DNA from 3 places in the Undibacterium sp. GW821-FHT07F11 genome. Region 3 is predicted to be linked to each of the others. Evidence: predicted binding sites of a transcription regulator. Region 3 holds the regulator's gene; each other region holds the start of a gene.
The links. The regulator sigma-54, encoded in region 3, starts transcription at its own class of promoters, with help from an activator protein. The targets are predictions, from matches to a motif close to TGGCANGNAANCTGCTTT.
Positions count from the first base shown of each region.

Region 1 (3,136 bases), on a different contig from region 3:
TATCGATGGCTTGTGGTGTCGTGCCCCAGTCTTCATGCAGCTTCAAGCCTATGGCACCTGCTCTGATCTGCTCTTCCAGCGGTAAAGGCAGGCTGACATTGCCCTTGCCCATAAAACCCAGGTTCATGGGAAAAGCATCTGCCGCCATCAGCATGGAATGCAAATGCCAGGGGCCAGGAGTACAGGTGGTTGCCGCCGTCCCGGTTGCCGGGCCGGTGCCGCCACCCAGCATGGTGGTAACGCCGCTCATCAATGCTTCTTCAATCTGCTGCGGACAAATGAAGTGGATATGCGAATCGATGCCACCAGCGGTCACGATCTTGCCCTCACCGGCAATGATCTCGGTCGCGCCGCCAATTGCCATGTCAACGCCGGACTGTATGTCAGGATTGCCAGCCTTGCCTATGCAGGCAATCAAACCATTTTTAATGCCAATATCTGCTTTGACGATACCCCAGTGATCAATAATGACCGCATTGGTGATGACCGTATCCATGACTTCTGCATGCGGCCTTTGCGACTGGCCCATGCCATCGCGTATCACCTTGCCACCACCAAATTTCACCTCTTCACCATAGATGGCAAAGTCTTTCTCGATTTCTATGAATAGATTGGTATCTGCCAGACGGATGCGGTCACCCGTAGTTGGCCCGAACATTTCAGCATAGGCATGACGTGAAATTTTCATAGCGCCCCCATGACTTTACCGCTGAAACCATAGACTTTCCTGTCACCCGCCAGGGCCACCAGCTCTATACTGCGTTGCTGCCCCGGTTCAAAGCGTATGGCAGTGCCAGCGGCAATATTGAGACGCATGCCATAAGCAAGCTGGCGCTCAAATTGCAGGGACGGATTGGTTTCAAAAAAATGAAAATGTGAGCCTACCTGTATCGGCCTGTCACCGCTATTGGCCACAGTAATGCTGACGACTGCACGACCCACATTCAGTTCTATGTCCCCATCCTCTATCAGGATTTCGCCTGGTATCATGGTTTTCTCCTAAGGAATGGGGTTGTGAACGGTAACCAGCTTGCTGCCGTCCGGAAAAGTCGCTTCGACCTGGATATCAGGAATCATTTCCGGCACACCTTCCATGACATCGGCACGGCTGAGTATTTGCGCACCTTCCGACATCAGTTCAGCCACCGTCCTGCCATCGCGTGCACCTTCCATGATGGCGGCGGTGATCAGGGCGACTGCTTCCGGGTAATTCAGCTTCAGGCCGCGCGCCTTGCGTCTTTCTGCCAGCAAGGCAGCGGTAAAAATCAGCAACTTATCTTTTTCTCTGGGTGTCAGATCCATATCTTCTTTCGCTTATTGTCTGCACTATCACCAAACTTATTATTTATCGCCATTTATAAAATAACAAGCAAGTCCACTAAGGTGACAGGCCAGCCCTCTAAAAACATTATAAAAAGCAACACAGCAAGTTTCGAACCAAGGGCAAATAACCTGGATTACCGGAATGCGCACCAAACAAAGGCAAGACCTCACCAAGTTAGTGCATTTCATGCAAATGCAGATAGCGCGAAAATATTTGGAACTTTTGATGCCCCTGGGAGTAATACCTTAAAACAGCCAACAAATAAACGTGGATAACAAAGAGACAGATTCCAGCTTGCTGACACAAATGCGCGACGGTGATGTTGCTGCATTTCAACGCCTGTACCAGCGCCACCAGGGACCTATCTACCGATATGCTCTGATGCGATGTGGCCAAAGTGCACTGGCAGCGGACGTGGTGCAAGATGTTTTCATTGGATTGCTGAGCAAGTCTTACCGTTATGACGCGGGCCTGGGCAGTTTGCAGAATTTTCTGTTTGGCGTAGCAAGGAATTTATTGCTGAAACAGGACCAGGCAGAACGCCGCCACCAGCCATTACCAGGTTATAGCGAAGAAGATGGGGAAGAAGTTTTGATGAGTGAAACGACAGAACCGGCGGATGTCATCTTCCATCAGCAAATGACTGAACATGTGCGGCAGGCAGTCTCGGTACTGCGCCCTCATTATCGTGACGTGATTATTTTGTATGAATTGCAGGAACTGTCGTACGCAGAGATAGCCGTGATTTGCGACATAGATATAGGAACAGTTCGCTCTCGCCTGTCACGGGCGCGGGCAGCGATACTGCAATACAGCGAAAGACTGGGCTGGCGACCCGACGCAGCGACAAAAACCGGAACACAAAGATGAAAGACCTTATGAATACCCCACAGGACGCCAGCAATGGAGATGCCTTGCTGGATCAGCAGTTCAGCCTTTTGCGCAAAGATTTGCAGGAGCTGAATACGCCAATGGCTATAGAGCAGACTTTATTGCAAGCTTTTGCCAAACAACAGGCCAAGGATAAAAAGCAGGCACGCAGCAAACGCCTGCGCCCGTGGCTGGCAGGTTTGTTGACGCTGAGTGGCAGCCTTGGTCTGGTCATGCTGACGGTCGTGTTTCCAGTATCGCAGCATCAATTGACGCCGGACAGTACCACTGTTTCAACTACAGAGCTTCCTCCTTTCGTCGCCCTGGTACCGCTGGAGCGCCTCAATAACGAAACGCCAAGCATGCTGGAAGCAGAAGTCCCGGCTGCCTGGCTCGCCAGCCTGGGCATGCCAGTATCTCCGGAAATAGCCGGTGACATGGTGCAGGCACAAATGCTGGTCGCTGCCGATGGTGAGCCATTAGCCATGCGACTCCTGAAATAAGCAATAAGCTACTCAATAACAAAGCAGCATAGAAAGACAAAAATGACACACAGAAAAGGACGCATCATGAAAACCAAACTGCCACTCTTCATATTGTTAAGCTCTGCCTGGGCAATGGCACATGCCAATAATACAGACGGTGACACTGCAAACCCAGCCGAAGAAAAACCTGTGCGTCGCCACGTGGAAATCATACAAGTGCCTGCAGTACCACCGCTGCCGCCCATGCCACCGATGCCCTCAATGTCACCTATGCCACCAATGCTGGCACTGGCAGACATACCCGACTCAAAAAACATCAGCAAAATCGTGTCCGACGCCATGAGCCAGGCATTTGTCAGCATGCAAGGCATGCATAGTATCCGGCCAATAAAAAATGCGCCATACAGCGCAGAAATTGTCACCGAGAAAACCCAGACCCTGGCCGATGGCAACCAGA
Region 1 is NZ_JBWKQH010000003.1:437,922-441,057, forward strand. Features, by position in the region: gene ureC (urease subunit alpha) at 1-688, opposite strand, end outside; gene AC07OI_RS09165 (urease subunit beta) at 685-990, opposite strand; gene AC07OI_RS09170 (urease subunit gamma) at 1,000-1,302, opposite strand; gene AC07OI_RS09175 (RNA polymerase sigma factor) at 1,592-2,194, shown strand; gene AC07OI_RS09180 (hypothetical protein) at 2,203-2,697, shown strand; gene AC07OI_RS09185 (hypothetical protein) at 2,764-3,136, shown strand, end outside.
Region 1: the regulator sigma-54 is predicted to act here: its motif matches at 1,423-1,440, upstream of AC07OI_RS09170 (urease subunit gamma).

Region 2 (3,136 bases), on a different contig from region 3:
GCGCCAGTCACAAATCGGGGTAGTATTCAATCCAGTGCAGGCAGAAGCTTTCAAGGGTGGTTTGCCAGCTTTCGTGATCAGTCCATCTTATAAAATCAACGACAACATCACTGGCTATGCTTCCTGGCAGTATGGTGAAAAAGCGGGTATATCCCAGGTTACCAATGGGGTATCCAATCTGGTCAAGGCAGAAAAGACCAGTGCCTTTGAATTCGGTTTGAAATCCGCCTTGCTGGACAATAAGCTGATTTTGAATGCAGCATTGTTCGTCATGGATATCAAGGATTACCAGCAAGCCGTGCGCGTGCTGGATGTGTACACCACCAATCTGAACAATGACGGCACCAACTACTACACCTCGGCCACCGGCAATGTACCAAAAGTCAGGGCGCAGGGTCTTGAAATTGACGGCGTCTACAGTGGCTTGCCCAATACGCTGGTGCGTTTCTCAGGTGCTTATAACGACGCGCGCTATAAGAGTTTCACTAACTCTGCCCAGCCTGCTGAAAATGGCTATACCGGCGCTGCGCCATATCGTGATGTTTCGGGTCAGGCCTTGCCGGGAGCTGCAAAATTCAGCTTTAATGTGGGCGTAGATTATCGCTTACCAATTTTGGGTAACAGGGAATTCCATGCCAGTACGAATACCCTGTATAGCAGTAAATATAATAGCGATAATTCCTTGTCGGATTATGGCTGGATATCTGCAAAAAGCGTTACTGACATAGCGATAGGCATAGGCAGTCGCAATCAATCCTATGACCTCAGTCTGGTCGTCAAGAATGCTTTCAATGACAGTACACCTATACTGAAAACCTGGAATAGCTATACTCCTGCAGTACCGCGCTGGATAGGCGTGACATTGAGTGGCAAGCTGTAATTTTATTCAAGCAGAACAAATTGAAGCAAAAAACCCAGGCAGATGCCTGGGTTTTTTGTTTTGACGTTACAAAACGATACGTACTGTTGGGCCTGAAACAGGTCGCAATAGCTGCTTGTTTTTAATTCAGCAGGGTGTTTTACAAATGTTTGAAAAATAAGCAGCGAGGAAATCCTGTTGATTACGGAAGGTATATTGAAAAATCCATATTTATCAAAGACTTATAATAAATTTGGCGTGAGTTTTAATGGTGGCGCGATAGTTGCTATTGATAGTGAAAATCGTTGTTTACTAATTATTTCCAGGGAGTATTTTCATGATTAAAACCCAGCATCAGCAAGGAGTGCTTGATGTATAAGTCACTCAATAAGCCACTTGCACTCGCCGTCATATTAGCTTTGTCAGGCACAGCAATCAGTTTGAGTGCTGCAGAAGACAGCAAAGCTATCGCCAAAACCCAGGCTGCTGTTGCCCAGGGCTGGGCTTACCAGCCTTTGAAAAATCCTGAACTGCCAGCAGTCAAACAAAAAGGCTGGGTACATACTCCAGTTGACAATTTCATCCTGGCGCAGCTTGAAGCGAAGAGCATCAAGCCCTCGCCAGATACTGACAGGGCCAGCTTCATCCGCCGAGCTACGCTGGATACCTGGGGCGTGATACCGACGCCGGAAGAGGTACAGGCTTTCGTCACAGACAAGTCTCCCAAGGCTTATGAAAAGCTGGTGGACAGGCTGCTGGCATCAACCCGCTATGGCGAGCGTTGGGGCCGTCGTTGGCTGGACCTGACCCGCTATGCTGATAGCGACGGTTTCAATGCCGACGGCACGCGTCCGAATGTATGGCGTTACCGTGACTACGTCATCAAGGCGTTTAACGATGACAAACCTTATAACCGCTTCATACAGGAGCAACTGGCCGGTGATGAACTTTTCCCCGGCAATCAGGAAGCCCTGATTGCCACAGGCTTCCTGCGTAACTACCCGGACGAAGTCAATGCCCGCGACCTTAATCTCAAGCAAGTCGAAATTGCGACTGACCTGACAGACACAGTTGGCTCGGTCTTCCTAGCCACCACAGTAGGTTGCGCTGCCTGCCACAATCACAAGTTCGACAAGATTTCGCAAAAAGAGTATTACCAGTTGCAATCCTTTTTTGTGAATGCCAGTGCCAGCGATGACATCCTTGCTGCAACTGGCAAGCAAAAAGAAGAATATGAACTCAAGCAGGCGAAATGGGAAGCGGCCACCAAGGATATCCGTGACAAGCAGGAAGTCTTGATACGCCCCATCATCGATAAGGCAGAAGCTGACCGCCTTCTCGGCTTTGTACCCGCCACGCGTGAATCCATCACCAAGCCAGAAAATGAACGCACTGCCTATGACCGCTGGATTTATCACCGCAATCTCTGGACCATGCAGGGCCGTACCCGCAATGCTGTTAATCAGTTGAAAACCAAGGATAAAGAAGGCTACGAAAAATACCAGAAACTGGAAGCTGAGTTGAAGAAATTTGACAACATCAAGCCCAAGCATCCTGGTTATATCTCTGCCATGACTGAGCTCGGTCATGCGGAGGCGCCACCGACTTACATATTGGCGAATGGCATCTATGACAGACATCTGGAAGAAGTACAGCCAGCCTTCCTGTCACTGTTGACTAATGAAAAACCAAATATCGTGCCGACTGCCACCTCATCTGGCCGCCGCACTGCCCTGGCTAACTGGTTGACCAGCACCACTAATCCGCTGCCTGCCCGTGTTTTTGTGAACCGCGTCTGGGCGCAGTATTTTGGCCGCGGCATTGTTGAATCAGTCAGTGATTTTGGCAAGATGGGTACCAAGCCCAGCCATCCTGAATTGCTGGATTATCTGGCCAGCAATTTCATCAAGGAAGGCTGGAGCGTCAAGAAATTGAATCGTCAGATTTTATTGTCCAAGGTCTACCGTCAGTCCTCTGCAGAACGTGAAGACACCAAAGTAACAGATCCGACCAACAAGTTGCTGGCATCTTTCCCAAGGCAACGTCTGGATGCAGAACAGATACGTGATTCATTGCTGTTGGCTTCTGGTTTGCTGGAAGAAAAACTCGGTGGACCCTCTGTCTTGCCACCAGTGCCGAGTAACTTCAATGCCGGCAATGCCTGGGTCACGTCGACCGACCCGCATGATTACCACCGCCGCAGCGTGTATGTCTTCACCCGCAGGAATATTCCTTACCCGTTGCTGGAAACCTTTGATATGGCGAACCCGCAACTGG
Region 2 is NZ_JBWKQH010000005.1:134,107-137,242, forward strand. Features, by position in the region: gene AC07OI_RS14000 (TonB-dependent receptor domain-containing protein) at 1-880, shown strand, start outside; gene AC07OI_RS14005 (DUF1549 and DUF1553 domain-containing protein) at 1,231-3,136, shown strand, end outside.
Region 2: the regulator sigma-54 is predicted to act here: its motif matches at 1,132-1,149, upstream of AC07OI_RS14005 (DUF1549 and DUF1553 domain-containing protein).

Region 3 (3,136 bases):
TGGAAGACAATATCCGCGCCGTACTCGAATTGCAAAAAGACAGTGAAGGCAAATATCTCGGTGCCAAGAAAATTGAGCAAAGGCTCAATGCCCTGCTGGCAGATTTGCAGATAGAAAAGATACGTGAAAGCCAAGCACTATCACTCTCAGGTGGTGAACGCCGTCGTGTCGAAATTGCCCGCGCGCTGGCGACCAACCCACGCTTTGTTTTGCTGGATGAGCCCTTTGCTGGCGTTGACCCGATTGCCGTCATCGAAATTCAACGCATTGTGCGCTTCCTCAAGGAACGCGGCATCGGTGTGCTGATCACCGACCATAATGTGCGCGAGACCCTGGGCATCTGCGATCACGCCTATATCATCAACCAAGGTGCGGTACTTGCCAGTGGCAAGCCTGACGACATCATACAAAATGAATCTGTACGTCGCGTTTATCTCGGAGAACACTTCCGGATGTGACGGGAATCATCATGAAACAAAGCCTGCAACTACGTACCTCACAACATCTGGCCCTGACGCCGCAATTGCAGCAATCAATACGATTATTGCAGTTATCGACTCTGGAATTGCATCAGGAGCTGGAGACGCTGCTGACCGACAATCCCATGCTGGAGCGCGTCGATGACCCACTTGATCACGCCGTGCGCCTGCTGGCAGACGGTGCCATCAATACCAGCAGCACCTCTGCCGATGCTGGCATGGAAGCACCCGCAGCAAGAGACGACAGCGACAAGTCTGCAGAACCTGCGGCGGCTGATGCTGAAACCGTCATCAGCAATGACAGCACCACCTCCAGTGAAGAAGACTGGGGTTTTGATGACGTGCAGCATGGCAGCAAGTCTGGCGATGATGAAGATGGCCGCCCACAACTGGGCGCAGCCCATGTCACCCTGCGTGAACACCTGCTGGAACAGATGCGCCTGAACCTGCGCGAGCCGCGTGACCGAGCCCTGGTCGAGCTGATGATAGATGCGCTTGACAGCAACGGTTACCTGACTGAAACCTTGGATGAAATACATGCCAGTTTGCCACTGGAATTGTTCGTAGAACCAGAAGAACTGGCTTTTGCCCTGAACATGCTGCAGAGCTTTGACCCTGCCGGTGTTGGTGCGCGCAGCCCTTCAGAATGCCTGGCACTGCAAATCAGGCGCTTGCCCAAGATTGCTTTTGTCACGCGCAGGCTGGCGTTGCAAATTGTTGAAACGCAACTGAGTTTATTTGCGCAAAGAGATTTCACAAAACTCAAGAAAATACTCGACTGTGATGACGAAGATTTGCGCGATGCACAAACGGTCATCCGTATGTGCAAACCCAGACCCGGCATCGCTTTTGCTGCCGATGAATCTGACTATGTTGTACCAGACGTCATCGTCAGAAAATCCGGTAACGGCTGGCAAGTCATGCTGAATCAGGATGTCATGCCCAGGCTGCGGGTAAGCAGTATGTATGCCAACATCATGAAGCAAAATCGCGGCGAGGCAGGCATGGGTGCGCAACTACAGGAAGCACGCTGGCTCATCAAGAATATGCGGCAACGCTTCGAGACCATATTGCGCGTTGCACAAGCGATAGTCGAAAGGCAACGCAATTTTTTCACGCACGGTGCTGTTGCCATGCGCCCCCTTGTTTTGCGCGAAATTGCTGATACACTAGGATTACACGAGAGCACTATCTCACGTGTAACAACCCAAAAATACATGTTGACCCCACATGGCATGTTTGAGTTGAAGTACTTTTTCGGCAGCCATGTCGCGACGGAAACAGGGGGTGAAGCATCTTCCACCGCGATACGTGCACTCATCAAGCAGCTGATAGGAGCAGAAGACCAGAAAAGCCCACTCTCTGATAGCAAAATTGCAGACATGCTGGGTGAACAGGGCATGGTAATTGCCCGACGGACAGTTGCCAAATACCGTGAAGCCCTCAAAATCCCCCCAGTGAGTTTGCGTAAATCTTTGTAAGCAGTCCTTGTAATCACGGTTTGAATTGCTATATATGATTTAGCTCAAGGCAAATAAATGCCAGGAGCTTATCGTTACAGCAAGTAACATCACTATAGGAGCACAGTATGAATCTCACCATCAGTGGACACCACGTCGAAGTAACTCCTGCAATTCGTGAATATGTACATACCAAACTAGAACGTATCAGGCGGCATTTCGACCAGGTCATTGATATCGCCGTCATCCTGACGGTGGACAAGCTCCGGGAAAAGGAAAAACGACACAAAGCCGACATTAATTTGCATATCAGCGGTAAAGATATCCACGTTGAAAGTCTGGCGCATGATCTGTATGCAGCCATTGATGCACTGGTAGACAAACTGGATCGCCAGGTCATCAAGCATAAAGATAAAATGCAAGACCATCAGCACGACGCCATCAAGCACATACCTGATCCGGCATCGGCTTCATAAAGACCCCAGTCCTTACCCGAACAGGGTTGTGGACATCCAAAACAAGGACGCTAGAAGGCGTCCTTTTTGTTGGGTGATTGGTTTTGATTTAATGATTTACCTCAATCATTAATTGAATTGCCCTGCGACAATCCGTACACATAATAACCGTCATTCCAGCGTGCTTTTAGCTGGAATCCAGCGGCGTTCGTTATATGCCGTGGCTCTTGTTGCAAGTGGCACTTTGACTAAAACGTTTGCCCTCCGTGGATACAAGCCGGGTCTCGGCCCGGCAGCCGAAATACTTTCTTTGCGTCGCCAAAGAACGTATTCAAAGAAAGGCGACCCAGGCGTCGTCGCCCCCTGAAGGGGGTTCCCGTTTGTGCTGTACAAAAAATGGGAAGGCCCGAAACTCGCTTCGCTCAAACAGCGGTCCTTCTTAATCCATTTTCTGTACGGCACAAACGGCGTCGACACATGGGAACTGCTAACGTCAAAAACAACAGCAACGAGCATGCAGTCCTTACGCTATTTCCTCATAAGCATAGACACCCCGTGACGACCAAGCCTGACAAAGTTAAAATAGCAGCTTCATCCTCTACCCTGCATAGTCAACCATTATGAGCGAATTTGTCCTCACCTCCGTCAAGAACAATATAGGCTATATCACCCTGGACAGGCCCAAAGCGCTGAACTCGCTGTCTCTCGATATGGTAAGAGCGCTGACGACGACCTTGCTGGC
Region 3 is NZ_JBWKQH010000012.1:54,079-57,214, reverse strand. Features, by position in the region: gene lptB (LPS export ABC transporter ATP-binding protein) at 1-458, shown strand, start outside; gene AC07OI_RS26250 (RNA polymerase factor sigma-54) at 470-1,960, shown strand; gene hpf (ribosome hibernation-promoting factor, HPF/YfiA family) at 2,068-2,415, shown strand; gene AC07OI_RS26240 (enoyl-CoA hydratase/isomerase family protein) at 3,015-3,136, shown strand, end outside.